One region of the Kribbella sp. NPDC055110 genome, then DNA from elsewhere that is predicted to be linked to it. Evidence: riboswitches for the same ligand, from Rfam matches in the RefSeq annotation. Region 1 holds a riboswitch; each other region holds the start of a gene.

Evidence for each region. A riboswitch is a leader RNA that binds a small molecule or an ion and turns the genes downstream of it on or off. The one in region 1 is predicted to bind ZMP and ZTP.
Region 2: it holds a riboswitch for ZMP and ZTP, as region 1 does, so the genes downstream of both, ACWF0M_RS16340 (5-aminoimidazole-4-carboxamide ribonucleotide transformylase) here and ACWF0M_RS10010 (glycine hydroxymethyltransferase) in region 1, are expected to answer to the same signal.
Region 3: it holds a riboswitch for ZMP and ZTP, as region 1 does, so the genes downstream of both, ACWF0M_RS01970 (bifunctional 5,10-methylenetetrahydrofolate dehydrogenase/5,10-methenyltetrahydrofolate cyclohydrolase) here and ACWF0M_RS10010 (glycine hydroxymethyltransferase) in region 1, are expected to answer to the same signal.

What each region holds. Positions count from the first base shown of each region.
Region 1 covers NZ_JBSGTS010000005.1:34,746-44,144, forward strand. Annotated here, with positions in the region: gene ACWF0M_RS09985 (EamA family transporter) at 1-594, opposite strand, end outside; gene ACWF0M_RS09990 (SDR family NAD(P)-dependent oxidoreductase) at 773-1,516, opposite strand; gene rsgA (ribosome small subunit-dependent GTPase A) at 1,562-2,629, opposite strand; gene ACWF0M_RS10000 (YhjD/YihY/BrkB family envelope integrity protein) at 2,784-4,010, opposite strand; gene ACWF0M_RS10005 (acyl-CoA dehydrogenase family protein) at 4,029-5,642, shown strand; ZMP/ZTP riboswitch at 5,640-5,722, shown strand; gene ACWF0M_RS10010 (glycine hydroxymethyltransferase) at 5,752-7,200, shown strand; gene ACWF0M_RS10015 (GbsR/MarR family transcriptional regulator) at 7,324-7,794, shown strand; gene ACWF0M_RS10020 (amidase family protein) at 8,743-9,399, opposite strand, start outside.
Region 2 covers NZ_JBSGTS010000009.1:69,148-78,546, forward strand. Annotated here, with positions in the region: gene ACWF0M_RS16315 (FAD-binding oxidoreductase) at 1-1,355, opposite strand, end outside; gene ACWF0M_RS16320 (2-hydroxyacid dehydrogenase) at 1,432-2,364, shown strand; gene ACWF0M_RS16325 (WD40/YVTN/BNR-like repeat-containing protein) at 2,380-3,474, shown strand; gene ACWF0M_RS16330 (ubiquitin-like small modifier protein 1) at 3,471-3,752, shown strand; gene ACWF0M_RS16335 (AAA family ATPase) at 3,818-4,351, shown strand; gene ACWF0M_RS16340 (5-aminoimidazole-4-carboxamide ribonucleotide transformylase) at 4,341-5,246, opposite strand; ZMP/ZTP riboswitch at 5,265-5,348, opposite strand; gene ACWF0M_RS16345 (class I SAM-dependent methyltransferase) at 5,351-6,070, opposite strand; gene ACWF0M_RS16350 (acetolactate synthase large subunit) at 6,450-8,201, shown strand; gene ilvN (acetolactate synthase small subunit) at 8,201-8,839, shown strand; gene ilvC (ketol-acid reductoisomerase) at 8,867-9,399, shown strand, end outside.
Region 3 covers NZ_JBSGTS010000001.1:452,763-462,161, forward strand. Annotated here, with positions in the region: gene arc (proteasome ATPase) at 1-186, shown strand, start outside; gene ACWF0M_RS01930 (polysaccharide lyase family 7 protein) at 323-1,057, shown strand; gene ACWF0M_RS01935 (hypothetical protein) at 1,135-1,473, shown strand; gene ACWF0M_RS01940 (NUDIX hydrolase) at 1,567-2,052, opposite strand; gene dop (depupylase/deamidase Dop) at 2,135-3,655, shown strand; gene ACWF0M_RS01950 (ubiquitin-like protein Pup) at 3,712-3,921, shown strand; gene prcB (proteasome subunit beta) at 3,930-4,772, shown strand; gene prcA (proteasome subunit alpha) at 4,821-5,672, shown strand; gene ACWF0M_RS01965 (NUDIX hydrolase) at 5,669-6,289, shown strand; ZMP/ZTP riboswitch at 6,307-6,391, shown strand; gene ACWF0M_RS01970 (bifunctional 5,10-methylenetetrahydrofolate dehydrogenase/5,10-methenyltetrahydrofolate cyclohydrolase) at 6,414-7,274, shown strand; gene aroH (chorismate mutase) at 7,305-7,673, shown strand; gene ACWF0M_RS01980 (prephenate dehydrogenase) at 7,684-8,748, shown strand; gene cmk ((d)CMP kinase) at 8,796-9,399, shown strand, end outside.

The DNA of each region.
Region 1 (9,399 bases):
GAAGCCCAGCAACGCGGTGGTCAGAGGGTCTGGGGTGTTGCGGTTCACGAGTGTTGTCAGCGAGTAGCCTGCCGCGGACATCACGGCTGCTGCGATGCCGACGAGGTTGGCTGCGCCGCTGGTGACGAACAGGAGGACTAGGCCGACCACGGCAGCGAAGAGAGTTGGCGTCAGCCGTTCGCGGGCGGCGACCGTGATGAAGATCGGGGCGGCGCCGAGGGCGATCACGGTGGCGACGCCGACACCGACACGTGGGATCGCGGTGAAGTAGCCGAGTTGGCACACAGCCAGACCCAAACCAGTCAGGACATGGCGGAGCACCCCAGCCGCAAGCACGGGCCGGCGCACATGAGCCGCGACGGAGGGGCGGCGCACATCAGCCGCGAGGGCGGGGCGGAGAGGAGTTCGGCGTACGGCGAGGCGCGCGGGGGCCAGCCATACGGCGGCTGCGGCCAGGCGCCAGAAGGAGATGGCCAGCGGTGTGAGGCCGGCGTACTGGGACAGAAGCGCGCCGGTCGGTCCGCCGGTCCCCCAGGCGAGGGCGGCGAGAACGACGTACACGAGGGCGCGCCTCGTCGAGAGACGATGATGCATCGGACACTCCGGGAAGGTGTTCGCAACGAGTGGTCGGGGCGTCTGCGAACAACCCGAAGAAGCCCAGGCCGCGAGACCTGAGCGCGAGGAAGCCGTCCGCTAGACGGCGACCGGCGGAGTGATGATGCGATGCACGAAACAGGACCCTAATCAGTCCGAAAGGGTCGAGCGAGCGGATTTACATCCGCAGGTAGGAGCCGCCGTTGAAATCGAGGACGGTCCCGGTGGCGAACTCGGCTTCGCGCGACGCCAGGTACAGGATCGCGGCCGCGACCTCGGACGGGTCGGCGACGCGTTCGAGCGGGCTCTCCATCCGGCGCCGGTCGTACCCCTCGCCGGCCAGGTTGACCGAGGCCATATCGGTGACGGTCCAACCCGGCGCGATCGCGGTCACCGCGATCCCCTCCGGCCCCAGCGCCCGCGCGAGCGACTGCGTGAACGAGACGATCGCCGCCTTCGAGGCGCCGTACGCGGGCTGGTTCGGCTCGCCGCGGAACGCGCCGCGGGACGACACGTTCACGATCCGGCCGCCGCGCGACATGTGCCGCACCGCGCACCACGTGACGTTGGAAGGACCAACGAGATTCACCGCGAGCGTGTCCGCCCACGCCTGCTGCCATTCGGCGTACGTCGTCTCGCGGATCCGGTGCGGGTGATAGACGCCGGCGTTGTTCACGAGTACGTCGATACTCCCCAGCGCCGCGGCGGCGTCCGACACCATCGTCTCGATCGCCGCCGGATCCGCCAGGTCTGCCTGCACCGTCACATGTCCTGAACCGGGCAGCTCCTTCAGCACCTGCGCCGCGGCGTCTGCGGAGGCGCTGTAATGGATCGCCACCCGGTCACCGGCGGCAGCGAACGCCCGCGCCGCCGCCGCACCGATCCCCCGCGAAGCCCCTGTCACCAGCACCGATCGGTTCATGCAACCGATCCTTTCACTGCAGAACCCCACAGCAGACAGGAGGGGCTACGGTCGGGGCTTCCACTCCCTGCGGTAGGACTTCGCGGCGCGGACCCACTCCTTCTTCGCCTCGTTCCGCAGCCGGACGTCAGCGCGACGGGCCATGTACGCCGCCTCGCGCCGCAGCTTCACCCAGCTGTCGTAGCGCCGGTACGGCAATGACCCGTTCTCCAACGCCGCCTGGACCGCACACCCCGGCTCCATCACATGCGAGCAGTCCTTGAACTTGCACTGCTCCGCCAGCTGCGTGATGTCCGGGAACGCGGCGGCCAGGCCCTCCCCGCTCTCCTGCAGACCGATCCCCCGCAGCCCAGGCGTGTCGATGACGACTCCACCCTGAGGTAGCGCGATCAGCTCGCGCCGTACCGAGGTATGCCGGCCTTTCCCGTCCTCACGGATGTCCTGTACGTCGAGCAGCTCAACACCCGCCAGCGCATTCACCAGCGACGACTTGCCCGCGCCACTCGAACCTAGCAACGCTAGCGTCGCGTTCCCGTCCAGCAGCGCCCGTACGTCGTCCATGCCGGCGCCCGTGGTCGCGCTGCACACCAGTACGTCGGCTCCCGGCGCGGCCACCGCCACGTCCTCGGCCACCGACTCGGCGTCCCCGACGAGGTCGGACTTCGTCAGTACGACGACGGGTCGCGCACCGCTCTCCCAGGCCAACGCCAGGAATCGCTCGATGCGCACGATGTTCGGCTCCGGGACCAGCCCGACGACGATCGCGATCACGTCGACGTTGGACGCGAGCACCTGCCCGCGCGACGAGCCGCCGACCTCCGCCCGGACGATCGTCGTACGGCGAGGGAGCACGGACTCGAGCGTGATCCGGTCGTCCGGCCAGAACCGCAGGACGACCCAGTCCCCCGTACACGGGCCGGCCTGTGCGTCGGCGGCCATTTCGGCGAGCAGTGCCCCGGACCAGCTGGCCCGGACCGGACCGTCCGCGGTGAAAACCGTCGCCAGGCCCTTGTCGACCCGGGCGACACGTCCCGGGACGAGGTCCTCCGGGACGGACTGCAGAAACTCGGCCGTGGAACTGTCGAGTCCCAGGGCCTGAAGCGTGGCTGACATGCGGCGAACCTTTCAGAGGGTCCGGCCGCGAGATCAGCTCAGCGGACGGACAGTGCGGGAGACAACGGCCCATCGGGCCTGTTGCAAGCTCATGGCGGGTGCCTCCCTTCCGAATCCCAGCGGTCCCGAGCCGGAACCGTGTGTCGCGATGCCGTCAGCCTAGGTCGTCGGCGTCACCCTGCGCACCGGATTTTCCGACCGACGCGGCCTTCTGCGGAACCTCAGGCTCAACTTGAGCTTCAGGCTCAGGCTCAGGTCGAGCCGCAGCCGTGGGAGCAGCCTTACGGGGCCGCTTGGCGAGCTGCTCGACCTTCCGCCCGACGGCCGCCTCCGGCCGCTCCTCCGACTCCACCGGCGTCGGCACGTACCCCTCCTCGTGGTGCGGATCCGGCTCCGCCTTCATCACCGGCTCGACCTCGACCTCGTCCTCGTCGTCAGGCCCCGCATCGACCTCGGCCTGCTTCACCTCCGCGATGTGCTGCTTGTGCGGCCACAGCCGGTCCACGACCGCGTTCAGTGCCGCGCCGATCAGTACGGCGATGGCGGTCATGTAGAGCCACATGAGTACGGCGATCGGCGCGGCCAGCGGGCCGTAGATCGACGTACCGCCGACCGTGCTCTGCAGGATCCACCGGAGCACGAAGCTGCCCAGGATCCAGATCGACAGCGCCAGGAACGAGCCGGGGAGGTCCGAGACCCACGGCGTACGGATCGGGACCGAGAGGTGGTACAGGGTGTTCAAGAAGCCCGCGGACAGGATCGTGACCACGGGCCAGTACAGCTGGTTCAGGAAGTCCAGCCGGTGCGGCAGGAGCGCGTCCACCGCGTCCGGTCCGGCCAGCACCAGCGGCAGGACGATCACGCCGATCACCAGCGCCGCGCAGTACAGCGAGAACGACAGCGCGCGGGTCCGGACGATGCCGCGCTTGCCGCCCATCCCGTACATGATCGTGATGGTGTCGACAAACACGTTCAGCGCGCGGCTGCCGGACCACAGCGCCAGCACGAAACCGATCGAGATGACGTCCGGGCGGCCGCCGTTCAGCACCTGGTCCAGGGTCGGGGCGATGACGTTCTTGATGGAGTCGTCGGTCAGCGCCCGGGCGGCCAGGTCGACGATCTGCTGCTTGATGTCGTTGATAGTCTCGACCTCGAACCATTTGCTCGCGATGTAACCGAGCGAGCCGGCCAGCCCGAAGATCAGCGGCGGCAGCGAGAGGATCGCGAAGAACGCCCCCTCGGCCGCGAGTCCGGTGACCCGGTAGCGCAGACAGACCCCGATCGTCTGGGTGAGCAGCTTCCAGGTGGTCGCGGGGACTTTGCGGACCCATGCCAATGAGAGGGAGCTCCCACCAGTGGGTCCTGCCCCAGAACGTGCCATACCGCTTACCGTACTGACATGGCGGACCCATTCGCGGTAACGAATCAGGCTCCCCCACTGCGGGGCGTGAACTTCTTCACCCAGGACCCGGCGCTCGGTGACGCTCTGCGTCCGTACGCCGACCTCACAGCCGATCCCGGTCTGCACCGGATCGGGGAGCTGGCGGGCTCCGAGGAGGCCCGCGCGCACACGCTCCCGGCGAACCAGAACCCGCCCGTACTGCGCACTCACGACCGCTACGGGAACCGGATCGACGAGGTCGAGTTCCATCCGTCGTGGCACTGGCTGATGGAGCAGGCCGTCGGGTTCGGGCTGCAGGCGGCGCCGTGGACGAGCGAGCGCCCCTCGCCGCACCTGACCCGTGCGGCCGGGTTCTTCCTGTGGTCCCAGGTCGAGCCGGGGCACGGCTGCCCGATCTCGATGACGTACGCGTCGGTGCCCGCGCTCAGGGCGAACGAGCAGCTCGCGAAGGAGTGGGTCCCACAGCTCGCGTCCACGCAGTACGACGTACGCCGGCTGCCGGTCGCCGAGAAGTTCGGGGTCCTCGCCGGGATGGGGATGACCGAGAAGCAGGGCGGTTCCGACGTACGGGCGAACCTCACGACGGCGACGCCCGTGGGTGACGTGTACCAGCTGAACGGGCACAAGTGGTTCTGCTCGGCGCCGCAGGTGGACGTGTTCCTGGTCCTCGCGCAGGCGCCGGACGGGCTGAGCTGCTTCGTCGTACCGCGGGTTCTTGCCGACGGCAACCGGAACCCGTTCGCGCTGCAACGGTTGAAGGACAAGCTCGGCAACCGCTCCAACGCGTCCAGCGAGGTCGAGTTCCACGGCACGATCGGGTACCGCCTCGGGGACGAGGGCGCCGGCGTACGGACGATCATCGAGATGGTCGCGGCGACCCGGCTGGACTGCGTACTCGGCTCGGCGGCCCTCCAGCGGCGCGCCCTCGTCGAGGCGACCTGGCACGCGCAGCACCGCTCGGCGTTCGGCGGCCTGCTCGCCGACAAGCCCGCGATGCAGAACGTGCTGTCGGACCTCGCACTCGAGAGCGAGGCGGCGACGGCGCTCGCGATGCGGCTGGCGGCCGCGGTGGATTCCTCGGACCCGAAGGAAGCAGCCTTCCGGCGGATCGGGCTGCCGCTCGCGAAGTTCTGGGTGTGCAAGCGGACGCCGTTCATGGTGGCGGAGGCGCTGGAGTGCCTCGGCGGCAACGGGTACGTCGAGGAGTCCGGGCTGCCGCTGCTCTACCGGGAGTCGCCGCTGAACTCGATCTGGGAAGGATCGGGCAACGTCAACGCGCTCGACGTACTGCGTGCGCTCCGCCGCCCGGAGTCGCTCGAGGCATGGCTCCTCGAGATCGGCACGGTCCAGGGTGCCGATGCGCGGCTCGACGCGGCGGTCAACGACGTACTGCAAGCGCTTGCTGACATCGAGAACGCGGAAGCCGGCGCGCGAAGGCTGGCCGCGCAGATGGCCTTGTGCCTGCAAGCATCGCTGCTGATCCGGCACTCGACACCCGAGGTCGCCGACGCGTTCGTGGCGTCCCGGCTGGCGAACGACTGGGGCGGCGTGTTCGGCACACTTCCGCGGACGACGCCGTTCGATCGGATCGTCGAACGCACGATAGGCTGACGCCGTCGCGACTGGCGCGCTGAAGGTGGAGAACCACCGGGGAGCGAAACCCGTCGGCACCGTGCGCCTGGGTGCCTTCGACCCACTGCAAACCGCAGGAGAGACAACGATGACTCAGACCTTCGACGCCGCCGCCGCGTCGGCCGCGTACAACAACGCGCTGCAGGTGATCGCCGCGGTGGAACCCACCATCGCCGGCGCGATCAGGGCCGAACTCGCCGACCAGCGGTCCTCGCTGAAGCTGATCGCGAGCGAGAACTACGCCTCCCCCGCCACCCTGCTCACGATGGGAAACTGGCTGTCGGACAAGTACGCCGAGGGCACCATCGGGCACCGTTTCTACGCCGGCTGCCAGAACGTCGACACCGTCGAGCAGACCGCCGCCGACCACGCCCGTGAACTGTTCAGCGCCCCGCATGCCTACGTCCAGCCGCACTCGGGCATCGACGCGAACCTGGTCGCGTTCTGGGCGATCCTGGCGCAGCGGATCGAGTCCCCGGCGCTGGCCGAGGCGGGCGCGAAGCACGTCAACGACCTGACCGACGAGGACTGGGACAAGCTCCGCAAGGCGCTCGGCGACCAGAAGATGCTCGGCATGTCGCTGGACGCCGGCGGTCACCTGACGCACGGTTTCCGGCCGAACATCTCCGGCAAGATGTTCAACCAGCACTCCTACGGCACCGACCCGACGACCGGGCTGCTCGACTACGACGAGGTCGCGCGGAAGGCTCGCGAGTTCAAGCCGCTGATCCTGATCGCCGGCTACTCGGCGTACCCGCGCAAGGTGAACTTCGCCAAGATGCGCGAGATCGCCGACGAGGTCGGCGCCACCCTGATGGTCGACATGGCGCACTTCGCCGGCCTGGTCGCGGGCAAGGTCTTCACCGGCGACTTCGACCCGGTGCCGCACGCGCACGTCACCACGACCACCACCCACAAGTCGCTGCGCGGCCCGCGCGGCGGCATGGTGCTCTGCCAGCCGGAGTACGCCGAATCCGTCGACCGCGGTTGCCCGATGGTCCTGGGCGGTCCGCTCAGCCAGACGATGGCCGCGAAGGCGGTCGCGCTGGCCGAGGCGCGGCAGCCCTCGTTCCAGGTCTACGCGCAGGCCGTCGCCGACAACGCGGTCACGCTGGCCGAAGGGCTGATGAAGCGTGGCGTGAAACTCGTGACGGACGGCACCGAGAACCACCTGGTGCTGCTGGACGTCTCGTCGTACGGCATCACCGGCCGGCAGGCCGAGTCGGCGCTGCTCGACGCGGGCATCGTCACCAACCGGAACGCCGTACCGCGGGACCCGAACGGCGCCTGGTACACCTCCGGTGTCCGGATCGGTACGCCGGCGCTCACCACGCGCGGCTTCGGCGGCGACGAGTTCGACCGGGTCGCGGAGCTGATCGTCGACGTGCTGTCAGCGACCACGCCGACCAACACCGCGGCCGGTGCTCCGTCGAAGGCGAAGTACCTGCTGGCCGACGGTGTCGCCGACAAGACCAAGGCCGCATCGGCCGAGATGCTAGACAAGTTCCCGCTGTACCCGGGCCTCGTGCTCAACTGACAGACCTTCAGCGCCCGCTCCTCGATTTCCAGGAGCGGGCGCTGTGCTGTCTGGCCGGCAGCTCCGAAGAACCGGCCTTCTATCAGAAGTCTGTGATAGATCCAATTATTGTAAGCTTCAACCATGGGTGCGGAACCTAGCCGGGAGGCCATCAGCCAGTTCGTCGAGCGATTCGCCGGGGTGCTGGCGAACAGCGGCGTACCGACGATGTCCGCTCGGGTGATGGGCGCGATGCTGGTCAGCCCGACCGGGACGATGACGGCGGCCGAGCTCGCCGAGTCGCTGCAGATCAGTCAGCCGGCGGTCTCCGGCGCCGTACGCCAACTGCTCCAGGTCTCGTTCATCTCCCGCGAGCGGCTGCCCGGCTCACGCAAGGACCACTACCGGATCCGCGAGGACGTCTTCGCCGCGATCCTCGAACGCCGCAACCTGGCCCTCAGCGAATGGGAGTCGACCAGCCGCTCCGGCGCCGCTCTCTTCGACGCCGACTCCCCAGTAGCGCGCCGGCTGACCGAGGCCGCGGACTTCTTCGCCTTCATCCACACCGACATGGAACAAATGATCAAGAACTGGCGCGCGGACCACCCGGGATGAACCGCCGCGAAGCCAAGCAGCTCGTCGGTACGGCGTGGTTGGACAGCGACTACCGAACTCAGTGGGAGACGCGCATCATGCGCCGGCGCGTCCCGCTCTACCGCTTGGGGATCGGCGCTCTCCGTGCCCTGAACGCCGTTACGGGCGGACGGAATCGGCCCTCGCTGAAGGTCACCCGGTGGAACCGGATCGGGCCGCACGGCGGCACGTTCGTGATGGACAAGCTCGAGACGATGACCGGGCGGACCGACCATCCGGTCACCTCGCGGGCCGAGTTGCGCGGCCGGACCTCGTTCGCGGCCCGGTTGGCGCGGGCCATCTCCGCGGACGAGTGGCCGCAGATCATCACCGAGTACGAACGACGCCGGCGGGGTGAGCGACCGCAGTACCGGTACGTCGGCCATCGGCCGCTGAACGCGATGTCGCACGCGCTGATGGACGAGGCGTGGGTACGGGGCGAGCTGCCGACGGACCAGTTCCGGGCGTGGAACGTGCTGAAGTCCGAGGACGAGGGGGCGTTCTACAGCGAGTTCTTCACCGACGGCGGTGCGCGGGGTTACCCCGGTGGTGAGACGAATCCGGGCTTCCGGCTGGGGCGGATCATGTTCGATATCAGTTGGCGGGAGAAGGCGTCGCTGGCGGGTGAGGTTCACGTACTCCGTCGGAGCCGGATCCTGCGCGCGAAGGAGCTGGTCAAGTTCTTCCGCACGGAGCTCAAGGAAGCCGTCCGGCCGCCTGTGTCCTCCCCGGTGCAACCACAGTCGGCTCCACGCCAGGACGTCTACACCCCACCAGTTGTCGCCGCGATCTCCGACTTCACCAAACCCGAGGACCTGCGCTCCCCCACCGCCCGCGGCGAAACCACGCCGGACCGCCAACGCGCCGCCGCCATTGACATCGCAAACACCGTCGCGAAGGCGCTACCGCCCGCTGTCAATCGAGGAGCCTCTACGGCCAACGGACAGGCGGCGGGGGAAGGTCGGCCAGGACTTGGCGAGCCACCGCCAGGGCAACCTCGTCCGCCCCGTGCGGCGCAACAATCTGCGCACCCACCGGTAGCCCGTCCAGCAGTCCAGCCGGAACACTCACCGCGGGATGCCCAGTCACGTTGAACACCCAGCACGGATCGCCGGTGACGATGCTCTCCTCGTGCTGGTCGTAGCCATGGGCAACAGTCAGCGTCGTCGGGGTCACCAACGCATCGACCTCGGCGAACAGATCGGCCAGCGCTGTGTTGTTGAAGTCCCGAACCTCCCGCGCACGGCCGGCTGCCGCCGCCTCGGCGCCCCGCCCGTTGTCCAGCCCGGACAACACCGACCAAGCCTCGTCCGTCGGCTCTAGCTCGAGCGGTACGTCGACCACGTCGACACCGCACTCGGCCAGCCGCTCCCGCACCACCCGGTCAACGCCCGGGTCCGCACCCCACCGCCCCAACGTCGAGAAGTACGCAACCCGCCACCGCCGCCCGAACGCCGGTGCAGATCGCGCCGACGAGGCCTGTGCGGTGCGCCCACGCTCGAGCTGCCTCGGCTCGAGCGCGACGGGCATCAGCGGGACGGGCTCGGGTGGTACTGGCCAGTGTGGGAGGGATGTGGGGTCGAGGCG
Region 2 (9,399 bases), on a different contig from region 1:
TAGAGCCCGGTCAGCCGGGCGTCAGGGTCGTAGCGTTTCTTCACCTGCTCCAACGCCGGGACGTTGTAGAGCCGGTCGAAGGTGTCACGGTCGTAGTAGGCGTCGGAGTACAAGGACTTGTGGCCGCCGAAGTCGGTGACGGCCTGCTCGATCCGCCGGTTGACGTCGCCGTCGGCAGCGCCGGGCGCGATCGGGACGGTGCCCCAGAAGCCGACGTTTACGTACGTCTCGCCGGGCTGCAGCGGATAGAGGGGCCAGGACGACGACCCACGCAGTCGCAGCGGGCAGAGCCACACCGGGCGCATGCCGACGTTCTCGTCGAACCAGCGCAGGAAGTCTGCCAGCCGGGCGACCGGGATCTCCACGTCCTGCACCACGCGCTCGCGGTCCGGTTGGCCGCGGCGCCGGTTCAGCCGGGCGGCGACGTGGTGCCGGTTCTCGAAGCCGACGATCTTGTGGAACACGTCGCTCCGGCGCCAGCGCTTCGGCCACAACCGGCGTACGGCGGGATTCTGTGCACCGAACGCGGCGGAGCACCAGAACCAGTCGGTGTCCCAGCGCCAGAGATAGTCGTGCGCGGTCAGGAAGTCCTTCTGACGCTGCTGGATCGAGCGGTAGTAGATCTGCTGACCGGTGTAGTCGCTCGTCCGCACCGCGGCGTCGCTGTTCCGCCCGAGGGTCAGGTACGCCTCCGAGGGGCTGAACGCGACGCCGTCGACGAAGTGCACCGGCTCCCCGTCGTACGTGCCTGAGGCAACGATCTCGTCGATGGCCGGGGCCAGCGCGTCCAGGCCGAGCCGGACGTGCCGGAGGGCGACGTACGGCGAGATGCGGTCGAGCTCGATGCGCAACCGGGTCGCGTACCCGAGCGTGCCGTACGAGTTCGGGAACATCCGGAACAGGTCGGCGTGCTCGCCCTCGGGACGCGCCGTGACCAACGAGCCGGCGCCGGTGAGGATGTCGAGTTCGAGCACGGACTCGTGCGGGAGGCCGGCGCGGAACGACGACGACTCGATGCCGAGCCCGGTCACCGCGCCGCCTAGCGTGATCGTCTTGAGTTGCGGCACGACCATCGGTGTCAGCCCGTGCGGGAGGGTCGCCGCGACCAGGTCCTCGTACGTGCACATGCCCTGCACGTCGGCCGTCCGCGCCGCCGGGTCCACGCTGATCACGCCGGTCAGCTTCGACACGTCCAGCCCCGGGCGCGCGATCTCGGTCCGCGGCCGGAACAGGTTCGAGCTGCGCTTCGCCAGCCGGACGGGCTCACCCCGGGGGATCAGCTCGTACGACTCCCGCAACCGCCCGACGGCCTGATCGTGCGCGACCACCACCGCCACATCCGATGTCGAAGGCACCGATCCAGAGTACGACGGCGCCCGCGCTCTGGCACGGGAGTTCAAAACTGTCCACGACCCCGAGTAGGTTCGGGGCATGGCTGATGTGGTGAAGGCATGGCTTCCGTGGGAGGACGCGGACGCGTTCCTGGGCGGGGTGCCCGAGGGGTTCGACGTGGACTTCTACGCCGGCGGTGAGCGGCCGAAGTCGCTCGACGAGGTGGAGTTCTACGTGCCCAGCTACATGGGCGGTGGCGGCGTGTTCGACGTCGTCCGCGACATGCCGGCCCTGAAGGTCGTCCAGCTGCAGACGGCCGGGTTCGAGCATGCGCAGTCGCGGCTCGCCGACGGCGTCACCTTGTGCAATGCGCGCGGCGTGCACGACGCGTCCACGGCCGAGCTGGCAGTCGGGCTGATCTTGGCGTCGTACCGGAATCTTCCGCGCGCCGTCCGTGACCAGGAGCAGCACGTCTGGCCGCGGTCGTACGACGAGGTCGACGACTCGCTCGCCGACCGGACGGTGCTGATCCTCGGGTATGGCGCGATCGGCGAGGCGCTCGAGCGGCGGCTGACGGGGTTCGAGTGCGACGTGATCCGGGTCGCGCGGCGGGCCCGCGACGGTGTGCACCCTACGAGTGAGCTGCCGGAGCTGTTGCCGCGCGCGGACGTCGTCGTGCTGCTGACACCGGCGACGCCGGAGACCGAGCGGATGGTCGACGCGAAGTTCCTGGCGAGCATGAAGGACGGCGCGCTGCTGGTGAACGTCGCACGCGGTGTGATCGTGGACACCGACGCGTTGCTGACCGAGCTCGGGACGCGGCGGATCCGGGCCGCGCTGGACGTGACCGATCCCGAGCCGTTGCCCGCCGGACATCCGCTGTGGTCTGCTCCGAACGTACTGATCAATCCGCATCGCGGCGGCGCCTCGACGGCGTTCGCGCCGCGGGTGGCCAGGCTGGTGCGCGCGCAAATGGAGCGCTACGCGTCCGGGGAACCGTTGATCAATGTGGTGGCAGGTCCGCCACGCTGAAGGAGGAGGACGACGATGTCCGAGGCCGTACTGCTGATCGGGACCAAGAAAGGTCTCTGGATCGGCCGGAGTGACGCCGCCCGCGAGGAGTGGCGGCTCGACGGACCGGTGCCGGAGTTCGAGATGCAGGGCGTGTACGCCGTGGCCATCGACATCCGCGGCGATCAGCCCCGGCTGTTCGTCGGCGGCACCAGCGAGCACTGGGGCCCGGCCGTCTTCCACTCCGACGACCTCGGCGCGACCTGGGCCGAGCCGCCCGAGGGCTCGATCGGGTTCCCCGCCGACGCCGAGGCCTCCCTCGAGCGCGTCTGGCAGATCCAGCCGGCTCCGGCCGGTCAGCCGGGCGTCGTGTACGCCGGGACGCAGCCGTCCGCCCTGTGGAAGTCGACCGACGGCGGCGTGACGTTCGAGCTGGTCACGGGTCTGTGGGACCACCCGCACCGCAAGGAGTGGGGCGCCGGATTCGGTGGCCAGGCCGTGCACACCGTGCTGCCGCATCCGACCGACGCCGACCAGGTGAGTGTCGCGATGTCGACCGGTGGCGTGTACCAGACCGTTGACGGCGGGCGGTCCTGGGCGCCGCGGAACCAGGGGATCCAGGCGAAGTTCTTCCCGGACCCGTATCCGGAGTTCGGTCAGTGTGTCCACAAGCTGGCCGCGCATCCCGACGTCCCCGAGCGGATGTTCGCGCAGAACCACCACGGCGTGTACCGGTCGGACGACGGCGGCGCGATCTGGAAGTCGATCGCGGACGGCCTCCCGTCGGACTTCGGGTTCCCGATCGTCGTGCACCCGCACGAGCCCGAGACCGTGTACGTCTTCCCGCTGGTCGCGGACGCGAACCGGATCCCGGCCGAGGCGCAATGCCGCGTCTACCGGTCCCGCGACGCCGGCTCGACCTGGGAGCCGCTGGCCACCGGGTTGCCCGATGTCTCGTACGTCCCGGTGCTGCGCGACGCGATGACCGTCGACACCGCCGACCCGGCCGGCGTATACGTCGGCACGCGCGACGGCTGCGTCTATGCGAGCGCCGACGCCGGCGACAGCTGGGCGGAGGTCGCGCGCCACCTTCCCGACGTACTCACGGTGCGCGCTGCGGTGATTGGATGATCGCGGTCCGCGTGCCGACGGTGCTGCGCCCGTTCGCGGGCGGTGTCGAACGCGTGGAGGTCGAGGTGGACGGTCCGCCGACCGTCGCCTCGGTCTTCGCGGCGCTCGAAGCCGACCATCCGGCGCTCCGCCGCCGCCTCACCGACGAGCAGGGCGCGGTCCGCCGGCACGTGAACATCTACCTCGGCAACGACAACATCCGCGATCTCTCCGGCCTCGAGACCAAGCTGACCGAAGGCGACGAGCTCCTCGTCCTCCCGAGCGTCGCGGGCGGCTGACGTCCGGCGCCGGCGAAAAAGAAAAGACTGCCGTTCCGCGGCGTGCTTGGTTAACGTCGGGCGGCATGAGCAACGTCCTCCTCCTGACCGGCCCGTCGGGCTCCGGCAAGACGACCGTGGCCCGCTTGGTCGCGACCGACGCGCCGCGGCCGACGATGCACCTGACGACCGACGAGTTCTACCGCGGCATCCGCACCGGATTCATCGCGCCGTACCTGCCAGGAGCGCACCGCCAGAACCAGGTAGTCGTCGACGCGATCGTCGCGACCGTGAGCGTGTACGCGCGCGGCGGGTACGACGTGGTCGTCGACGGCATCATCGGACCGTGGTTCCTCGACCCGTTCCGCGCGGCCGCCGCCCAGTGGTCCCTGTCGTACGTCGTACTTCGGCCGGATCTCGGAACGACGTTGCAGCGCGGTCAGGACCGACCCGAGCCTGAGCTGACGGATGCCGACGCGCTCACCGGTCTGCACGGTGCGTTCGCGGACCTCGGCGCGCTGGAGCCGCATGCGATCGACACCACCATGCTCGATGCGCCGCGGACAGCGGCCGAGGTCCGCAAAGCCGTTGCCTCAGGCGACTACTTGCTCAGTGCCTGAACAGGCGTACGCCGGTTTCCGACCAGGTGATCCGGGCAGCGGCGCAGGCGGCCGCGACCTCGGGTGAGCGGATCGAACCGCCCGGATCGGCGATGTGCGAAACGCCGTACCGCTGGGCCTCCACGACGTTGTCGGTGAACGGCAGCGCGCCGTCGGAAACCATCGAGACACCGGTGAGAGGATCGGTCGAATGCCGGGCCCACCAGAGCGCGGCCTTCTCGCCGGCGAGCCTCGTACAGTCCACCCGCGACTGCTGCCCGGCGCCGACGCCGATCGTCATCCCGTCCTTCACCATCACGACCGTGTTCGATTGCGTATAACGCGCGACGATCATCCCCAGCAGCAGGTCGCGCGCGGCATCATCCGGCACGTCGTCGCGCAGTAGGTCGCGCGTCAACGGCAGCGCATCGCGCGTCTGCGTCAGTCGCACTCCGTACAGCTCACGCACCTCCTCGGCCGGCGGCTCGAACGCCTCGTCCGCCTCGAGCACCAGGTAGGTCCCGCGCTTCTTCGCCGCGAGGATCTCCACCACGCCCTCGTCGTACCCGGGCGCGATGATCCCGTCCGACACGACCCGCTTTAGCACCCCGGCCAGCTCCAGATCCACCGGATGCGAGACCGCCACGAAATCGCCGTACGACGACTTCGGATCGGCGTCCCGCGCACGGGCGTACGCGTCCGCGACCGTCTCGCCGAGCGCTGCACCAGCCGGCGACACATGCTTGTACGACGCCGCAGCCGGTACGCCGAACCGCTCCGCGGCCTCCCGCACCAACTGCCACCCGGTGAGCGCATCCAGGATGTTGATGTACGACGGCTCGCCCGCAACCACCGTGAACGGCGCAGAGCCAACACTCGCCGTTTGATGAGGATTCATTCCGTACCGCAAACGCATCAGGACCTCCGATCGAATCGGAGGCGCCCAGGCGGACGACGCCTTACACGAACAACCCCGCTCCCCGGTGGTACTCCACCCTCGCCAGTCGCGGCGCACCCAGCCTACTTCGTCGCGCGCACCACCAGCAGACGTGATCCTTCAGCCAACGGTTCGCCGTGCCAACCGCCCTCGATGACCACGTCCGAGAAGCCCGCCGCGACCAGGTCGGCCGTGATCTCTGCAGGGGAGCGGAAGTACAGGACGTTGCGGTAGACGGCGTCGTGGCCGTCTTCGAAGACGTTGTGGGCCTCGAAGACGACTCGTCCATCGGCGATCTCGATCAGCTCGAGCCACTCTTTCAGGCGGCCCGCTGCCGTGTCGCGTTCGCCGTACGTCGCCTCGCTCGTCCACTGGGCCCACGCGCGGGCCGCCGGATTGCGCGACTCGAAGGCGAACATCCCGCCGGGCCGCAGCGCGGCGGCCAGCGCGGTGACGGCTGCCGCGTGTTCCGCGACGTGCATCATCGTGTTTCCGCTGCTGACGACGAGGTCCACGTCGCCGGTCGGCTGCACCACCCGGTGGTCCCCGTCGATCCAGGTGACCGCCTCGGCGCCGGGTTGCCGGCGTGCGTACCCGAGCATCGTGGGACTCGGATCGATGCCGATCACCACCCGCCCCGGCGCGACCAGCGATCGGGTGAGCAGACCGGTTCCACAGCCGAAGTCCAGGACCTTCGCAGTGCCCGCGGCCAAAGCGCGGTAATAGTCGTGATCCTCTCCGGACGGGTTGTCCAGGTCGTAGAGCTCCACCAACTGCTCGTCGCCGTACGGGTCATCGATCACGCACCGCACCTTACTGGGCCGCGACCCAGCCGAGCTCGGTATCCCGACCTGCTGGGCTACCAACCGACTCGCTGTGCGTAAGACGGGCGTCTCGGGGAGTGAGACACGGGCGGGCTGAACTTGACCCGGCTGCCGGTTGTCGGCGAATAATGCCTATATGCGATCGATTCTCCTCGTACTTGTGCGGCGCGCCGACTGACGCGACCACTGAGTCGAGCGCGCCCCCTTCAGCCCACCCGGCGGAGGGGGTTTTTTGTTGCCAATGCGACTATCTGCGACCCAGTAGTGCAGGGACAACGGCCACGAGCGAGGATGGATCGGTCGCGAGCAGCACAGCTTTTCTAGGCAAAACAGCGTGACTGACTGAGGGAAGGCACTCATGAGTGAGCAGCTGACCGGGGCACAGGCTCTGATCCGCGCACTGGAACATGCCGGGGTCGACACCGTCTTCGGCATCCCGGGCGGCGCGATCCTCCCGGCGTACGACCCGATGCTCGACTCGACCCAGATCCGCCACATCCTGGTACGTCACGAGCAGGGCGCCGGTCACGCCGCCCAGGGGTACGCCGCGGCGTCCGGCAAGGTCGGCGTCTGCATGGCCACCTCCGGCCCCGGCGCGACGAACCTGGTGACGCCGATCGCCGACGCGTACATGGACTCGGTGCCGCTGGTGGCGATCACCGGCCAGGTCGCGGGCGCCGCGATCGGCACCGACGCCTTCCAGGAGGCGGACATCCGCGGCATCACGATGCCGATCACCAAGCACAACTTCCTGGTGACCGACCCGAACGACATCGCCACCACGATCGCCGAGGCGTTCCACATCGCCTCCACCGGCCGCCCCGGCCCGGTGCTGGTCGACGTGACCAAGGACGCGATGCAGACCCCGGGCGTCGACTTCCAGTGGCCGACCGAGCTGTCGCTGCCCGGCTACCGGCCGGTGACCCGCCCGCACCCCAAGCAGGTGCGCGAGGCGGCCCGCCTGATCGTCGCCGCCGAGAAGCCCGTCCTGTACGTCGGCGGCGGTGTGATCCGGGCCCGGGCCAGCGCCGAACTGAAGGAGCTCGCCGAGCTGCTCGGCATCCCGGTGGTCACGACGCTGATGGCCCGCGGCGCGCTGCCGGACACCCACGAGCTGCACTTCGGGATGCCCGGGATGCACGGCTCGGTGTCGGCGGTCGGGGCCCTGCAGCGCTCCGATCTGCTGATCACCCTGGGCGCCCGGTTCGACGACCGGGTGACTGGCAAGCTCGACTCGTTCGCCCCTGAGGCGAAGGTCATCCACGCCGACATCGACCCGGCCGAGATCGGCAAGAACCGCGCCGCCGACGTGCCGATCGTGGGTGACTGCAAGGAGGTCATCGTCGATCTGATCGCGGCCCTCAAGACCGAGATCGAGAGCGTCGGCCGCACCCCGTCGTACGACGCCTGGCGTGGTCAGCTCGAATCGGTCCGCGCCAAGTACCCGGTGGCGTACGACGAACCCGAGGACGGCACGCTGTCGCCGCAGTACGTGATCGAGCGGATCGGCCAGATCGCCGGCCCGGACGCCATCTACACGGCCGGCGTCGGCCAGCACCAGATGTGGTCCGCGCACTACCTGCCGTTCGAGAAGCCCGGTCACTGGCTGAACTCCGGCGGTCTGGGCACCATGGGGTACGCCGTGCCGGCCGCGATGGGCGCCAAGGTCGCGCGGCCGGACAAGACCGTGTGGGCGATCGACGGCGACGGCTGCTTCCAGATGACCAACCAGGAGCTCGTCACCTGCGCGCTCGAGGGCATCCCGATCAAGGTTGCCGTGATCAACAACCAGTCGCTGGGCATGGTCCGCCAGTGGCAGACGCTGTTCTACGACAAGCGCTACTCCAACACCGACCTGCACTCGGCCCGGATCCCGGACTTCGCCAAGCTCGCCGAGGCGATGGGCGGCGTCGGGCTGCGCTGCTCGGACAAGGACTCGGTCGACGCCACCATCGACAAGGCGATGTCGGTCACCGACCAGCCGGTCGTCGTGGACTTCGTCGTGCACCGCGACGCGATGGTCTGGCCGATGGTCGCCGCCGGCACCAGCAACGACGAGATCCAGATCGCCCGCGACATGGCGCCCCACTGGGACAGCGAGGAGCTCTAATGTCCAAGCACACTTTGAGCATCCTGGTCGAGAACAAGCACGGTGTGCTGGCCCGCGTCGCGGCGCTCATCTCCCGGCGCGGGTTCAACATCGACTCCCTCGCGGTCGGCCCGACCGAGCACCCGGAAGTTTCCCGGATGACCATCGCGGTCAGCGTGGACGAGCAGCCTTTGGAGCAGATCACCAAGCAGCTCAACAAGCTGGTGAACGTGATCAAGATCGTCGAGCTCGAGCCCACGCAGACGGTTCAGCGTGAACTGCTGCTGGTGAAGGTCAAGGCGGACACCCTGACCCGCGGACAGGTGCTGGAGACCGTCCAGCTGTTCCGTGCGAAGGTGGTGGACGTGGCACCGGACGCGATCACGATCGAGGCGACTGGCAATCCCGAAAAGCTCGAGGCCATGCTCCGGGTGCTGGAACCCTTCGGCGTCCGCGAGCTGGTGCAGTCCGGCATGGTGGCGATCGGCCGGGGCAGCCGCTCCATCTCCGACCGCACCCTGCGGCCGGTTCCGGTGCCGCCGCCGCACGTGCAGACCGGGCCTCCGACCGTGCAGGCCCGACCCGCCGCCGGAGCTGCCCACCACCCGGTACCGGCGCCGCCGCCGGGCCGATCCGCCGCCGTACCGAATCAACACTAAGGAGAAGTGCCCCAAGTGGCTGCTGAAATGTTCTACGACGACAACGCCGACCTGTCGGTGATCCAGGGCCGGCACGTGGCCGTCCTCGGCTACGGCTCCCAGGGCCACGCCCACGCGCTCTCGCTGCGCGACTCCGGCGTCGACGTTCGGGTCGGTCTGCCGGAGGGCTCGAAGAGCCGGGCCAAGGCCGAGGCCCAGGGCCTGCGGGTCGTCACCCCGGCCGAGGCGGTCGAGGAAGCCGACGTGATCGTCGTCCTTGCGCCGGACCCCGCGCAGCGCAAGCTCTACAAGGAGGCCATCGAGCCGAACCTGGTCGACGGCGACGCGCTGGTCTTCGGTCACGGCTTCAACATCCGGTTCGGCTACATCAAGCCGCCGGCGGGTGTCGACGTGTTCATGGTCGCGCCGAAGGGCCCGGGTCACCTGGTCCGTCGCGAGTACACCGAGGGTCGCGGCGTACCCGTGCTGGTCGCCGTGGAGCAGGACGCCACCGGCAAGGCGTGGGACCTGGCGCTCTCGTACGCGAAGGGCATCGGCGGTCTGCGGGCCGGCGGTATCAA
Region 3 (9,399 bases), on a different contig from region 1:
GCCTGCGTGGACGAGTTCAAGGAGAACGAGGACCTCCCGAACACCACGAACCCGGACGACTGGGCCCGGATCTCCGGCAAGAAGGGCGAGCGGATCGTCTACATCCGAACGCTCATCTCCGGCAAACAAGGCACCGAGCCAGGCCGCTCCATCGACACGGCCACGAACACGGGTCAGTACCTGTAACCACCGCCGTACCTGGACCGCCCTCGGACATCGCGTCCGAGGGCGGTCTTCGGTGTGCGGTGGCAGGAACGTGCAACCCGGCCCGGCCCCGCAACACTCCTCGCGAGGATGAAGCATCCGAACTGAGGAGTGGACGATGAGGAAAGCCGTGATCGCGCTCGCACTCGCAGCGCTGGTTGCCGTCGGCACGGCCGGTACGGCGGTGCCGACGACGACAGGATCCGTGCCTGGTCAGGTGCTCGACCTGACCAACTGGAAGCTGACCCTGCCGACCGGCGACGACGAGGACCCGACGGAGATCAAGCAGCCCGCGCTCGCGACGTACAGCAACGGCCCGTACTTCGTGGTGGACGGTGACGGCGTGCAGTTCCGGGCGCCGGTGAACGGGGTGACGACGGGTGGTTCCAGCTATCCGCGCTCGGAGCTGCGGGAGATGAACGGCACCGAGAACGCGTCCTGGTCGTCCACTGATGGCACGCACACCCTGGTCGTGAAGGAGGCGTTCACGGCGCTGCCGGCCGAGAAGCCGCACGTCGTCGGGGCGCAGATCCACGACGACGAGGACGACGTGAGCGTGTTCCGGCTCGAGGGCACCAAGCTGTACGTGACCGACGGCGACGACGCGCACCACAAGCTCGTCACCTCGGACTACCAGCTCGGTACGCCGTTCGAGGCGAAGTTTGCGGTGTCCGACGGTGAGGTCAAGGCGTACTACAACGGCGTACTCCAGACCACCATCGCGAAGTCGTTCGACGGCGCGTACTTCAAGGCCGGCGCCTACACCCAGGCCAACTGCGACAAGTCGTCACCGTGCAGCGACTCGAACTACGGCGAGGTGCGGATCCTCGGCCTGTCGGTCCAGCACAGCTGAGGGTAGGCATAACACCCGGTGAGATCGGGGGGGTTTCCCCGATTGGTACGGCGGTTCTGCGGGCCTAGCGTGCTGGTATGGCGACGGACGAGGTGCGGAAGGACCTGCGGGCTGCTGTGGCGGCGCGGCAGGAGCTGGGACCGGAGTACGAGGCTGAGATCATCGACAGCTTCCTGGAGAAGCTCGACGCGCGTGACCGGCACCGTGGCGCCGATCTCCTGCCGGAGCGTGCGCCGCGGCGGCATCCGAGCCGCGAGACGGACCCGGGTGGGCTGGCGCTGGCGATCGTGTCGATCGTAGCCGCGATCCCGATCACCGCGATCGCGGCCGGCATGATCGGCCCGTTCGGCGTCGTCATCTGCTGGGCGGGCCTGGTCGCCATCAACTTCGCCCGCACCATGGCCCGCCGCCGCTAGAGACAGGCCACGGGGAGCAGGAGGTGACGTACGCCGTGCGGTGGATCCACGGGCCGTCGATCCAGGCGTGGCTGTCCCATCCCTCGAGGATCGTCACACCAAGCTCCGTACGTACGGACCGAGAAGCGCCAGCGCGTCAGGCATGAACGACCACTCGTCGAACTTGGCCACGAGCTCGGCCGGCGACATCCAGGCGCCCCACGCGACCTCTTCCGGCTGATGCCGCACCGGACCGTCCCAGATACACGTGTACAGATACGCGTGGTACTGGGTGTTCTCGTCCGCGTAGTCGTCCTCGGGCAACCGCGTCAGCTCCACGCCGGCGATCCCGAGCTCTTCTTCCAGCTCCCGTACGACGGCATGAAACGGGTCCTCGCCCGCCGCGACGACTCCACCGGCAGCGAAGTCGTACCGGCCCGGATACACATCCTTCGTCGGCGTACGCCGATGCACGTAGAGGTCCCCGTCCGGATTCAGAACAACGACCCCGGTCGCCGCATGACGCAGATTGTCGCGACGCATCACCGATCGTGGCACCGCCCCGGTGACCTGGTTGTGCTCGTCCAGAATCGCCACCATCTCGTCCACCCGCGCAGTCTCACACGTAACCCTGTGGACACAGCAAGCCCTTTAGTCGTCGGTACCGCGTAGGCTCAACTCCATGAGTGTTCGGCGGATCATGGGTACCGAGACCGAGTTCGGGATCTCGGTGCCGGGCCAGCCCGGGGCGAACCCGATGCTGACCTCGAGCCAGGTGGTGAACGGCTATGCGCAGACGCAGCCGCTCGCGCGCAAGACCCGGTGGGACTTCGACGAGGAGCACCCGCTGCGGGACGCGCGAGGATTCGACCTGAGCCGGGAGGTGGCGGACTCCAGCCAGCTCACCGACGAGGAGACCGGCCTGGCGAACGTGATCCTCACCAACGGCGCCCGGCTGTACGTCGACCACGCCCACCCGGAGTACTCCGCGCCCGAGACCACGAACCCGCGGGACGCGGTGGTGTGGGACAAGGCCGGCGAGCTGGTGATCATGGAGGGCGCGCGGCAGGCCCGCCTGATTCCGGGTGCGCCGCAGCTGAACCTCTACAAGAACAACACCGACAACAAAGGCGCGTCGTACGGTTCGCACGAGAACTACCTGATGCGCCGGTCGACGCCGTTCGCGTCGATCGTGCGGCATCTGACGCCGTTCTTCGTGAGCCGCCAGGTGGTCACCGGCGCCGGCCGGGTCGGGATCGGCCAGGACGGCGCGGCGCACGGGTTCCAGATCAGCCAGCGGGCCGACTACTTCGAGGTCGAGGTCGGCCTGGAGACGACGCTGAAGCGGCCGATCATCAACACCCGCGACGAGCCGCACGCGAACCCGGACCGTTACCGCCGGCTGCACGTGATCATCGGCGACGCGAACCTGTCCGAGATCTCGACGTACCTGAAGGTCGGGACGACCTCGCTGGTGCTGGCGATGATCGAGGACGGCTGGCTCACCGACGACCTGAGCGTCGACCGGCCGGTGACGGCGCTGCACGAGGTCAGCCACGACCCGTCCTGCACGCACCTGCTGACGCTGAAGGACGGCCGCAAGATCACCGCGGTGCAGCTGCAGACGGAGTACCTGGAGCAGGCCCGCAAGTACGTCGAGGACAAGTACGGCGACGATGCGGACCGGCAGACCAAGGACGTCCTGCACCGTTGGGAGCAGGTGCTCGACCAGCTGGCCATCGACCCGATGAAGCTGTCCGACCAGCTCGACTGGGTCGCGAAGTACAAACTGCTCCAGTCGTACCGCGATCGGGACGGCCTCGAGTGGGACGACTCGAAGCTGCACCTGGTCGACCTGCAGTACTCCGACCTGCGCCCGGACAAGGGCCTGTATTACAAGTTGGTGAAATCCGGCCGGATGCAGCGGGTCGTCACCGACGAGGAGATCCGGATGGCCGTCGCGCACCCGCCGACCGACACCCGGGCGTACTTCCGCGGTCGCTGCATGCAGCAGTACGCACCGCAGGTCGCGGCCGCCTCCTGGGACTCGGTGATCTTCGATCTGCCCGGGAAGGAATCGTTGCAGCGGATCCCTACTCTCGACCCGCTGCGGGGCACGAAAGCGCACGTCGGCGCACTTCTTGACCAATGCGACACCGCAAGTGACCTGGTTCGCACCATCACTGGGGGTGCGGCCGGGTAGGGTCGCTAGTGAGGGTCGGTTGGGCGGCCCTCCCAGCGGTTCTAGGAGGTGGTGTCATGGCTAAGGACGGCGGTCAGCAGCACAAGCAGCCGAAGCGTTCGTCGACCGAGGAAGAGGTCGAGCAGGTCGAGGCGTCCGAGGACGTCCAGGAGCGGAAAGAGCGGCTCGACGAGGACGTCGACTCGATCCTGGACGAGATCGACGAGGTCCTCGAGGAGAACGCCGAGGAGTTCGTCCGCGGATTCGTGCAAAAGGGTGGGGAGTGAACCGCTCGATGACATCTGATGCCTCCGGCCGCCTGCCGGAAGCCTTCCTGACCCCGGGCGGCTCGTCGTTCATGGACTTCCTGGCCGGGCACGCGCCCGACCTGTTGCCCGGACGACGGTCCCTGGGGCAGGGCGACCTGTCCAGCGAAGTCCCGCACGGTACGACGATCGTGGCCGCCACCTTCCCCGGTGGCGTGATCATGGCCGGCGACCGGCGGGCCACGATGGGCAACATCATCGCCCAGCGTGACATCGAGAAGGTGTTCCCGGCCGACGAGTACTCGGCGGTCGCGTTCGCCGGTTCGGCCGGCTTCGGGATCGAGATGGTCCGGTTGTTCCAGGTCGAGCTGGAGCACTACGAGAAGCTCGAGGGCGCCACCCTGAGCCTCGACGGCAAGGCCAACCGGCTCAGCGCGCTGATCCGCGGCAACCTGCCGATGGCTATGCAGGGCCTCACCGTGGTGCCGCTGTTCGCGGGCTACGACGAGGACATCAAGGGCGGCCGGATCTTCTCCTACGACCCGACCGGCGGGCGGTACGAGGAGACGCACTTCTACAGCGTCGGCTCGGGCTCGCTGTTCGCCCGCGGCGCGCTGAAGAAGCTGTACCGCGAGGACCTGTCCGAGACCGACTGCGCGACGGTGGCAATCCAGTCGCTGATCGACGCGGCCGACGACGACTCGGCGACCGGCGGCCCGGACATGCTGCGCCGGATCTTCCCGGTGATCGGCGTGGTCACCGCGGACGGTTACCGGCGGCTGCCGGAGGACGAGGTGGCGGCGCTCGTCGACGCGGCCTGGGCCCAGCGGCACGAGCGTCCCGACGGCCCGGCCGCAGGCAACCTGAGCTGACCATCCCGATGACCCTGCCGATCGACTGATTAGAGGACGACACCTTCGATGAGCGTTCCGTTCTACGTCTCGCCCGAGCAGCTGATGCGGGACCGGGCCGACTTCGCCCGCAAGGGCATCGCCAAGGGCCGCAGCGCGATCGCGCTGCAGTACGCCGACGGCATCCTGTTCGTGGCGGAGAACCGCTCGCCCGCCCTGCACAAGGTGGCCGAGATCTACGACCGGATGGCGTTCGCCGCCGTCGGTCGCTACAACGAGTTCGAGAACCTGCGGATCGCCGGCGTCCGGCTCGCCGACATGCGCGGGTACTCCTACGACCGGCGCGACGTGACCGGCCGGGCGCTGGCCAACGCGTATGCGCAGACCCTCGGCGCGATCTTCTCCTCCGGCGGCGAGAAGCCGCTCGAGGTCGAGATCCTGGTCGCCGAGGTCGGCGTCGGCGTGGCCGACGACCAGATCTACCGGCTCACCTACGACGGCTCGATCGCGGACGTCCGCGGGTACGCCGTGATGGGCGGCCCGGCCGACACGGTCGCGGAGTACATCGGCGAGCACTACTCCGAGGGCATCTCGCTGGCCGGTGCGCTCCGGCTCGCGGTGGACGCGCTCGGCCACGACGGCACCGAGGTCCGGGAGCTGACCCCGGACCAGCTCGAGGTCGCCGTCCTGGACCGGACCCGGACCCAGGTGCGCAAGTTCAAGCGGATCTCCGAGGAGACGCTGGCCGGCATCCTGGGCGAGTCCAGCCCGGCGGTGGACGAGAAGTCCGACGCCGAGTCGGACACGGAGTCCGCGTCCGACTCCAGTGAGTCGGCGGCCGGTGACACCCCGGTCGCTCCGCCGGCGGACGACGCACCGGTGGCGCCGCCGGAAGATCCCGACGACGACCGTCCGCTGTGACGGACCAGATCGAGAACTCAGCCGCCACCGACGAGGTGGCGGCTGAGCAATCTCCGGCGGCTTCGCGACCAGCAGACCCGGCTCCCTGGGAACTGCTGGGGGAGGAGCCGGGGTTCGAGCGATTCCTCACCGTGCGTCTGCGGCGGTACCGGATGCCCGACGGTCGCGAGATCGAGTGGGACGTCATCGGTCCCGAGGCCGGCCTCTCGGCCGGGGTCACGGTGCTTCCGTTGACGCCCGACGGCCGGATCGTCACGATCCGGATGTTCCGGGCCGGCCCGGACCGCGTGGTCACGAACCTCCCGGGCGGTCTGGTCGAAGCCGACGAGGAGGTGGCCGTCGCGGGTGCGCGGGAGCTCGAGGAGGAGACCGGCTACACCTGCGAGACGATCGACGTGGTCGGCTGGCAGTTTTCCGGTGGATCTTCGACGTTCCGCAAGTACGTCGCGATCGCGCGCGGGTGCCGCCCGGACGGGAAGCAGCAGCTGGACGAGGCCGAGGACTGTGTTCCGGTCGAGCTGTCCGTGGACGCGTTCCGTGCCGAGCTGCGCACGCCCGGTGCGATGACCGGCAGTGACGCGGCGTACCTCGCGCTCGACCACGCCGGCCTGCTCTGAGCCGGGTCGGTATCCTGACAGCGGACCGCGACTGGCGCTGAGGTGGACGACCACCGGGGAACGGTCTGCCATCCGGCTTCGCCGCGCGCCTGGGCACCCACCTGACGCCCAGAGGAGTGCGCAGATGACTGCTGAATTGATGATCGGGACCGACCTCGCCGCCGACATGGTCGCGAAGGCCGCCGAACGAGCACGGGTCCTGCAGGAGCAGTACGGCGTACAGCCGTGTCTGGCGACCGTGCTGGTCGGTGACGACCCGGCGTCGGCGACGTACGTGCGGATGAAGCAGAACCGCTCGAAGAAGGCCGGGATCGCGTCGCTCAGCGTCGTACTGCCGGCCGAGACGACCACCGCGGAGCTGGTCGCGGAGATCACCAAGCTCTCCGACGACCCGGCCGTGCACGGGATCCTGTTGCAGCATCCGGTGCCGCCGCAGATCGACGAGCGGGCCGCGTTCGAGGCGATCGACCCGGCGAAGGACGTCGACGGCGTGACGATGCGGTCGTTCGCGGCGATGGCCTTCGGGGATCCCGGTTTCCGGTCGGCGACGCCTGGCGGGATCATGCGGCTGCTGGCGGCGTACGACGTACCGCTCGAAGGGGCGCACGCGGTGGTGATCGGCCGCAGCCCGATCCTCGGTAAGCCGGCCGGCATGTTGCTGCTGGCATCGAACGCGACCGTCACGTACGCGCACTCGCGGACCCGGGACCTGCCGGACCTGGTCCGGACCGCCGACGTCGTTATCGCGGCGGTCGGCAAGGCGAACTTCGTCCGGGGTGACTGGCTGAAGCCGGGCGCGGTCGTGGTCGACGCCGGCTACAACGAGGGCAACGTCGGCGACGTGCACTTCGCCGAGGCGGCCGAGGTGGCCCGGCTGATCACGCCGGTTCCGGGCGGGGTCGGGCCGATGACGATCGCGCTGCTGCTGGAGCAGACGGTCGATGCCGCTGAGACGGCTGTCCACTCTTTGACTACGCTGGCCTAGGGTTGGGGGACAGGATCTAAGGAGGCGGACGTGGCGGTACGGGCGATCCGGGGGGCCACCCAGCTGGACGTGGACGAGCGCGAGCACCTGCTCGAGCGGTCCGCGGAGCTGGTGAAGGCGGTCCTGGAGGCGAACGATCTGGAGAACGAGGATCTGATCAGCATCCTGTTCACCGTCACGTCCGACCTGCGTTCGGAGTTTCCCGCCGTCGCGGGCCGGCAGATCGGGCTCACCGACGTACCGCTGATGTGCATGCAGGAGATACCGGTGCCGCACGCGCTGCCGCGGGTGGTGCGGCTGATGGTGCACACCGAGACGCCGCGGTCCCGGGACAAGATCCAGCACGTGTACCTGCACGGAGCGGTCGCGCTCCGCCCGGACCTGACCGGCGCCCAATGAAGGCGGCACTGTGAGCGAGCTGCGCGGCCCGGTTCGGATCGTCGGCACCGGGCTGATCGGTACGTCGATCGGCCTCGCGCTGGTGCGCCTCGGCGTGGTCGTGGAGCTCGTCGACGGGAACCCGGACAACGCGCTGATGGCCGAGCGGATCGGTGCCGGCGCACGGCAGGTCGACATCGAGCCGCAGCTGGTCGTGGTCGCCGTACCGCCGGACCATGTCGGCGCCGTCGTGGCCGAACAACTCGAACAAACCAATGCCATCGTCACTGATGCGGCCAGTGTGAAGTCCAAGCCGCTCGCCGACGCACGCAGCCTGACCGCGGATGTCAGCCGGTACGTCGGCAGTCACCCGATGGCCGGCTCCGAGCGCAACGGCCCACTGGCTGCGCGCGCGGATCTGTTCGACGGCGCCACCTGGGCGATCACCCCGCACGCGACGAGCGCTCCGGAGGCGGTCGATCTCGTACGGCGGCTCGCCGAGGCCTGTGGCGCGCGGACGGTCGAGTTGTCGGTGGAGGATCACGACCTCGGTGTCGCCCGGGTGTCGCACCTGCCGCATCTGATGTCGGCGCTCGCCGCTGGCACGCTGGCGGACGCGCCGTCCTCCCATCTCGAACTGTCCGGTCAGGGTGTCCGCGACGTCACCCGGATCGCGGCCGGCGACCCGCGGTTGTGGACCCAGATCGTGTCCGCGAACTCGACCGCGCTGACCGGCCTGCTGGAGCAGATCCGCGGCGAGCTCGACCGGCTACTCGTTGCCCTCGGCAAGGAAGAGGCCGGCGACGAGTTGACCGCGATCCTCGGCCAGGGCGTGTCCGGCGCGGTCCGGGTCCCGGGCAAGCACGGTACGCCGCACATCGACCTGGTCACGGTCCTCGTCACGATCCCGGACCGTCCCGGCCAGCTGGCCCGCTTGTTCGCGGACGCGGCCGAGTCCGGCGCCAACGTCGAGGACCTCCGCATCGACCACAGCCCCGGCCGCCCGGTCGGTGAGGTCGAACTGGCCGTCAAGCCGGGTTCGGTGGACCAGTTGGTCGACGTACTCACCGAGCGGGGCTGGGTCGTCCACCGCTGAACGAGGGTGTGCCTGAAGTGTCCCCGGGCGAAGGTACCCTTCGGGGCATGATCATCGCTGTTGACGGGCCGAGCGGCTCCGGTAAGTCGAGCACTGCGCGTGGAGTGGCCTCCCGTCTCGGTCTGCGGTACCTGGACACCGGTGCGACGTACCGTGCGGTGACCTGGTCGGCCGTCGAGCGCGGCCTGGATCTGGACGACACGGCGGCGGTTGCGCAGCGTGCGCGGGAGCTCGAGCTGGAGATCAGCACCGACCCCGCCAACCAGTTCGTGATCGTCGACGGAACCGACGTCACGGCCGCGATCCGGGAGCCGCGGATCAGCGAGGTGGTGTCGAAGATCGCCACCAACCTGGACGTCCGCAAGGAACTGATCAAGCGCCAGCGGGCCGTCATCGACGACGCCCAAGACACAGCAGGGCCGAGCGGCGGGATCGTGGTCGAAGGCCGCGACATCGCCACGGTGGTCGCCACCGACGCCGAGCTCAAGGTGCTGCTGACCGCCGATCAGGAGGCGCGGATGGCGCGCCGCGGGGCGGAGCTGGGCTCCGTCACCGCCGAGCAGCTGCGGGACCAGATCGTCCGCCGCGACGCGGACGACTCGACCGTGTCCGAGTTCCAGGTCGCCTCCGACGGAGCGGTCACCATCGATT